DNA from 2 places in the Flavobacterium endoglycinae genome. Region 1 is predicted to be linked to the other one. Evidence: riboswitches for the same ligand, from Rfam matches in the RefSeq annotation. Region 1 holds a riboswitch; the other holds the start of a gene.

What was found. A riboswitch is a leader RNA that binds a small molecule or an ion and turns the genes downstream of it on or off. The one in region 1 is predicted to bind S-adenosylmethionine.
Region 2: it holds a riboswitch for S-adenosylmethionine, as region 1 does, so the genes downstream of both, J0383_RS08360 (homocysteine S-methyltransferase family protein) here and J0383_RS21360 (TlpA disulfide reductase family protein) in region 1, are expected to answer to the same signal.

The regions. Positions count from the first base shown of each region.
Region 1 is NZ_CP071448.1:4,935,413-4,939,333, forward strand. It holds gene J0383_RS21350 (nuclear transport factor 2 family protein) at 1-49, shown strand, start outside; gene J0383_RS21355 (NAD(P)H-dependent flavin oxidoreductase) at 62-1,147, shown strand; SAM riboswitch class I at 1,435-1,535, shown strand; gene J0383_RS21360 (TlpA disulfide reductase family protein) at 1,777-2,766, shown strand; gene J0383_RS21365 (aminotransferase class V-fold PLP-dependent enzyme) at 2,824-3,921, shown strand, end outside.
Region 2 is NZ_CP071448.1:1,926,413-1,930,333, forward strand. It holds gene J0383_RS08350 (NTF2 fold immunity protein) at 311-679, opposite strand; gene J0383_RS08355 (hypothetical protein) at 670-1,092, opposite strand; gene J0383_RS08360 (homocysteine S-methyltransferase family protein) at 1,096-2,100, opposite strand; SAM riboswitch class I at 2,360-2,477, opposite strand; gene J0383_RS08365 (NAD(P)/FAD-dependent oxidoreductase) at 2,814-3,866, opposite strand.

The DNA of each region.
Region 1 (3,921 bases):
ACAATGGCTTATCGTAAATAAAATGCTCACAGACGTAAGCAATAACTAAAAATCTTCACTCATGTGGTACAATACAAAAGCATCGGAACTATTAGGAATCGATTATCCAATTCTTCAGGGACCTTTTGGCGGCAATCTATCAACAGTTGAGCTGACAGCAGCGGTTTCTAACGCTGGCGGATTGGGCGGTTACGGAGCCTACACCAATACACCGCAGGAAATTTTTGAAATTGATAAACAAATAAAAAAGGCAACCAATAAACCGTATAATATCAACCTTTGGGTTTCAGATCACGATATTCCACAGTCGGGTTTAACAGATGAAGAGTTCGATAAAACGGCGGCTTTATTCAAACCTTATTATGATGAAGCTGGAATTCCGCTGCCAGAAAAACCAGCCCCTTTTCAATCCCGATTTGAAAACCAATTACAGGTAATTTTAGACATTCGTCCAAAAGTTTTCAGTTTTATGTTTGGCGTGCCTTCAGCTGATGTTTTAGAACAATGCCGTAGATCTGGAATTGTAACAGTAGGAGCAGCAACTACCTTAGACGAAGCCATATTTTTAGACAATGCCGGAGTGGATATGATTATAGCGTCTGGTTTTGAAGCTGGCGGACATCGTCCTTCTTTTTTAACTGATGCAGAATCATCTGTAACAGGAACTTTTGTATTACTGCAGTTAATGCGCGAAAAAATAAAAACGCCAATTATTGCAGCCGGCGGTATCGCAGACGGAAAAGGAATTGCAGCAGCTTTAACACTAGGCGCAAGTGCAGCGCAGATTGGAACGGCTTTTTTAGCAACTGATGAATCAAACGCTTTGCCTATTCACAAGGAGATGTTGTTTTCTGATGCAGCTAAATATACTACTTTATCACGAGCTTATACAGGAAGACTCGGGCGTGGTTTAACCAGCCGTGTCGCCAAAGAAATGACAGGTAAAGAATTTGGATATTTACCTTTCCCGCTTCAAACTACTTTTATTGCACCGTTACGAAAAGCGGCAATCGAACAGCAGAAATGGGACATGATTTTATTTTGGGGCGGTCAGATTTCGCCAATTTTAAAACATACTAAAGCAGCTGCCTTGATGAATGCTTTGATTGAAGAAACAACAGCCTATTTTGATGGATTAAAATCATAAACTAGAATTGTAAATTTTAACAAGACAAACTCATTTCGGTTATGAAATGAGTTTTTTTTACTATCATACAAAATCAAATTGGCTCATTATATTGAGGTTGATACATGAATTTACATTATAAAATGATGAAATTCTCAAATTTATATTTTTGTATAATTGCTTTAATTATAGGTGTTTGGATTCTTTTAATCAATCTCTTTTCAATAAAAACAAAAAAAACTTATTTTAAACTTGACTAATTCGGTAGAATTAATATATATTTGTATCACAGAAAAATTATATAATGATACTTATCCAGAAAGACTGAGGGAATAGGCCCAGTGAAGTCTTAGCAACCTGTTGCCGAATAAGGTGCTAAATCCTTCCGCTGCATGCGGACAGATAAGAAAGATTTTTTCAGAAAATCTGTTTAAGATCATCGATATTAAAAATGTATTAAAATGAAAACAGAATCGACTTTGTACGCAGGATACGAACTTTTAAATTTAATTTTCGAAGAAAATAGTCTGGCGGTTTTCCGAATGCGAAAGCACTAATTTTTACTTAGATTTTCTTTTTTAATATCATACGCTGATGGCTTTTTGACATTAGCCCGAAATCCTTTTGTCTAATCTAAAACTAAAAATAAAATGAAAAAAATACTATTAGGTTTTGCTTTATTTCTTGGAGTTTTTCAAACTCAGGCTCAAGAAAACAATTTACAATTAAAAGGAACAGTTGCCGACACTTTAGTACAATATGTTTACCTGCAAAAATTTCACAATAAAATGTTTACCACGATTGATTCGGTAAAAGTAAAAGACGGAAATTTTAGTTTTAAAACAAAAGTAAAAACGCCAGAATTGTATGGATTAAGCGTCAATACAGAAAGTTCGCCATTGTATATTTTCCTTGAGAAAGACCCAATCACAGTAAAATTAAGTCCGAAGAAGTATTATACTGCTTCTGTGGTTGAAGGTTCGGCTTCTCAGGATTTGTTCGAAACCTATAAAAAGACCAAAGATGTTGAAATCAGCAAATTCATAACAGAAAATCCAAAATCTATTGTTTCGGCTTATGTGCTGTATAGAAACTGGTCGTATCGATTATCTCCAGAGCAGATTACACAAAATATTGCTCTATTAGACAAAAGCCTTCAAAACATTACTTATGTGAAAGAACTAAAAGAACTGGTTACCGTTTTAGACGGATTAGCTGTTGGTAAAAAAGCCCCTGATTTTACTGCCAATGATCCTGATGGAAAACCAGTTCGCCTTTATGACAATTTAAAAGGATATACTTTGGTCGATTTTTGGGCTTCTTGGTGCGGGCCATGCCGAAAAGAGAATCCGAATATTGTGGCAGCCTACAAAGAATTTCATGATAAAGGATTCAATATTGTGGCAATTTCATTGGATAAAAAGAAAGAAAATTGGGTTAAAGGAATTCAAGACGATAATTTAACATGGACACACGTTTCTGATTTGCTTTTCTGGAATAGCACTGTTGCTAAATTATATGGTGTGCGAGCAATTCCTGGCAATTATTTAATTGATCCTAAAGGAGTAATCGTTGCCAAAAACCTGCATGGAGAAGAATTACAATCTACATTAAAAAGTCTTTTGGAGAATAAAATCTAAAACCAATCCAAAAGAAATAACGACAATACAATTTAGTTAATTAAAAATGATAAGGATATGAATGCTATTGAGCCAACAACAAAACCAACAGAACCTGAGTGTTACTTTTCTAAGTTTAGAGAAAACACCGTAGGAATTAACCATACTTTCGAATCGGTTTACGGAGAACAAAATCTAGTGTATGCAGACTGGGTTGCCAGCGGAAGGTTATACGCCCCGATCGAAGATATAATGCTTAATAAAATTGGTCCAATGATTGCCAACACGCATTCACTTTCAAGTCAAACAGGAAAAACATCTACACATGCCTATCAGCATGCTAGAGACATTATTAAAAAATCGGTTAATGCCAGCGAATTAGATGTTCTGGTAACAACTGGAAGCGGAATGACAGCAGCGTTGTCTAAACTGCAGCGTATCATGGCTCTTCGAACAAAATCAGAAGAAGACCGGCCTGTAGTTTTTATCACGCATATGGAACATCATTCTAATCAGGTTTCGTGGTATGAAACCAATGCTGAAGTAGTCATTCTTCCTCCTGATGAAAACAATTTGGTTGATCCAAAAGTTCTTTCGGAGGAAATTAAAAAATATGCTGGAAGAAGTATAAAAATCGGTTCGTTTACGGCTTGCTCGAATGTTACGGGAATTATTACGCCGTATCATGAATTAGCTAAAATCATGCACCAAAACGGCGGACTTTGCTTTGTCGATTTTGCAGCTTCGGCTCCGTATGTTAAAATTGATATGCATCCAAAAAATCCTGAAGAACAATTAGATGCGATTTTCTTTTCACCTCACAAGTTTTTAGGCGGACCAGGAACCTGCGGTATTTTGGTTTTCAATGAAAAATTATACCAATCTGATTTTCCTGATAATCCAGGCGGAGGAAATGTAAAATGGACCAATCCGTTGGGAAAATACTGCTACAGCGATGTTATAGAAGTTAGAGAAGATGGCGGTACTCCGGGTTTTCTTCAGGTAATCAGAACCGCTTTGGCTTTAGAATTAAAAGAAAAGATGGGTGTGGAGAATATTAAAAACAGAGAAAAAGAATTACTTGATCTTTGTTTTTCTAGACTTCAACGAATACAAGGACTATCTATTTTGGGAGATTTAACTACAGAGCGTATTGGCTGTGTTTCTTTTGTAATT
Region 2 (3,921 bases), 2.5 Mb from region 1:
TTTCAATTTTCAACGGAATAAATTCCGTTGCTACCAATATTTAGTTCCTCTCGGAACTTATTTTCATTGTCTTGCTTGTCCTTGCGTGGAACGAAGCAATCTCACTTTTTATTTATCTGTCCTGCAAGGTTTTCGAAACCTTGTAGGTATTTATGTTTATTGTTTTTGGCGTGTTCGCCGCGGCGAACCAGGCTATCCTCTTTTAGTCCTCGCTCTTCCTTCGTCAGGCTGTGGGCTAACCGCTTCTATCCCTCACGCAAACTAGGTTTTATAAGATTTTTTTATGTTTTTCTGTGTCTTAATTACCTTTTTACTTCCCATGTATCATATAGAGAACTTTGCCATTTTTTGCAGAGATTTTTATATCAAAAACACCTCCAAACCCAATACTATTAAAAGTCCCCTTAATATCCCAAATAGAATCATTTTCTATTGTTACTTTATAAGGTCTTTGATCTTCTATTTGATCTTTTCCATAGTTTTCGAACAAAATTGACTCAGCTATTCCAACAGCTGTTTCTTCTTTTGCGACTAAACAATTTTCGCATTTAATATTTTTTTGAAAAACTGTATTTGTTGTATAATTACAACTGATTAATATTAAACTAAACAGAAACAAAAGTCTCTTCATACCATTGAATATAATATCTCTTTCATACCTACGGAACTTCATTTCCATTTTGTTTTTTCTATATACTTGCACGTTACACCGGCATCGTATTCATAATATTTTATTTTAGTAAAACCAGCTTTAACTAATGCAATGGAATCTGGTTGTAATTCTTCTTCTAAAACAATGTAATTTTGTTCAGGATTATTTAAATCATATTTTACTTTATAAAACTTATTTACAAGCCCATAATTTTGACTAGAAACCTCTGATAAAATTTTCCTATCTGAATAGAAATAATATTTTAAATAATCTCTTTTCCCTTCGCGTTCAATTCTAGTTACAAATCCAATCGTTTCTCCTTCGAATGTCTTTTTATAGTCATCATACTTATTAGCATTTTTAATTGAAAAAATGATGAAAATTAGTATTACAATGAAAATTACAATTCCTGCTACTCTTTCAGATTGATCTTTTGTCATTTTTTACGATAAAATCGGCGCCACTCTCGGCTTATAATCCTTAGCCACTTCAGCAATTAATCGAATATGATCTGGAGTTGTTCCGCAACAACCCCCAATGATATTGATTAAATTATCTTCTAAATATTCTTTGATGAATGCCTGAGTTTGTTCTGGTGTTTCATCGTATTGTCCGAAAGCGTTTGGTAATCCAGCATTTGGATGCGCTGAAACATTAAAGCTTGTGTTGTGCGCCAATGTTTTTAAATACGGTTTCAACAAATCGGCTCCTAAAGCGCAATTGAAACCAACACTTAATAACGGAATATGTGAAACTGAAATCAAAAATGCTTCAACCGTTTGTCCAGAAAGTGTTCTTCCTGATGCATCGGTAATCGTTCCTGAAACCATAATTGGAATATCGATGTTGCGTTCTTCTTTTACTTCTTCAATGGCAAAAAGTGCTGCTTTTGCGTTTAATGTGTCGAAAATCGTTTCTACTAAAAGTAAATCGCATCCTCCGTCCATTAAAGCTTCTACTTGCTCTTTGTATGCAATTCGCAAATCGTCAAAAGTTACGGCTCTGTAACCTGGATCATTTACATCTGGTGACATACTTGCCGTACGGTTTGTTGGCCCGATAGAACCTGCTACGAAACGCGGTTTCTCTGGATTTTTTGCTGTGAATTCATCCGCAACTTCTCTTGCTAGTTTAGCCGATTCGTAGTTGAGTTCGTAAACTAAATCTTCCATATGATAATCGGCCATACCAATTGTAGTTCCCGAAAATGTATTGGTTTCTACGATATCTGCTCCTGCTTCGTAATACGCAGCGTGAACATCACGAATGGCCTGTGGCTGTGTTAGGGATAATAAATCGTTGTTTCCTTTTAACGGATGAGGGAAATCTTTGAAACGTTCGCCACGAAAATCTTCTTCTGAGAAGTTGTAGCGTTGTAACATAGTTCCCATCGCTCCATCAAGGATTAGGATATTTTTCTTTATTGCTTCTTGAATTGTAATCGACATATTTTTTTCTTTTAGATTCTAAGACACTAAGGTTCTAAGATGCTAAGTTTTTTAATTCTAATTAATTCCAAAAGTGCACAATTGCTGGTTCATTAGCCCTATTGAGCCGTTATCCTCGTAGTGAAACGGAGAGATATAGGCGAAAGCGGGAACTATTGACTGCAAAAATGCGCCAATGATTCGCTCCTTATTGAAATTGCTTTCAGTAAATTATTTGTATGTTGTCTAGAAAAGTTTTGGGAAATACGAGAATGTATTTGTGTTATCTATCTTAAATACCGTGTGTTTACGATACAAAGTAGAATTTAGCACCTTCTTTATAGTAAAGGGTTGCTAAGGTTTCATCGGGTCTATCCCTCCGCCTTTCGTGATAACGAACAATAATTTTAAGAACAGCGCAAAGGTATGAAATGGCAATACGATTTGCAAATGTTTTTTTAAGGTTCTGAGATTCTAAGATACTAAGGTTCTAAGTTTTAAAATTTGACTTCAGTTTTTCAAATATAGCCAAAGGTTTCAACCTTGGGTACACATTGTTATAATTCATGCGGATCGTGATAATATATTGTCTATCCGTTGCGTTCCAGTGGTTGAAACCACTGGCTATGTTTTTCCATTAATCGATAAAATAAAAAAGCTCAAACTATAAAAGTTTGAGCTTTCTATATATAAAACCTTAGCACCTTAGTTCCTCAGAACCTCAGCACCTCAGATTAAACAATTGCTTTAACAACTGCCTTAGGAGCTTCTTTACGAGTTCCGTCGAAACCGTCTACTCCAGATACTGTTGTATATTTCAATACGTATTTTTTACCTGGATTGATGATTTGGTAAGCCGCCTGACACATTAAAGTTGCTTCATGGAAACCACAAAGGATTAATTTTAATTTTCCAGGGTATGTATTTACGTCTCCAATGGCGAAGATTCCAGGAATATTGGTCTGATAATCTAATGCATTGTTTACTTTAATAGCATTTTTCTCGATTTCTAATCCCCAGTCTCCAATTGGACCTAATTTTGGTGTTAATCCGAAAAGCGGGATGAAATAGTCGCATTCGATTTTACGGTGTGCGCCGTTTTCTTCGATGTCTAAAGATTCTACGTGCTCAGCACCGTTGATTCCGATAACTTCTGCCGGAGTGATTAATTTGATTTTTCCAGCTGATTTTAATTCTTGTACTTTTTCTACAGAATCTAAAGCGCCTCTAAATTCGTTTCTACGGTGAATTAAAGTTACTTCTGAAGCTACGTTTGCCAAGAAAATAGACCAGTCTAATGCTGAATCTCCTCCTCCTGCAATAACAACTCTTTTATCTCTGAATTTCTCAGGATTTTTGATGAAGTATTTTACTCCTTTATCTTCATAAAACTCGATATCTTCGATAAGTGGTTTACGAGGCTCGAAACTTCCTAAACCTCCAGCAATTGCAATAACTGGTGCATGGAATTTAGTTCCTTTGTTTGAAGTTACTATGAAACTTCCGTCTTCTTGTTTATCGATTGTTTCTGCACGTTCTCCTAAAGTAAAACCCGGCTCAAATTGTTTGATTTGCTCCATTAGTCCATCTACAAGATCTCCGGCTAAAACTTCTGGGAATCCAGGAATATCATAAATTGGTTTCTTAGGATATAATTCTGAAAGCTGTCCTCCTGGTTGTGGCAAAGCATCTAGGATGTGACATTTCAATTTTAATAATCCTGCCTCGAAAACGGCAAATAAACCTGTTGGGCCTGCTCCAATTATAAGTATATCTGTTTTAATCATTATGTTGTTGTTTATAATCATTCTTAATAACGCAAAGAAACGAATAAATCCTTGT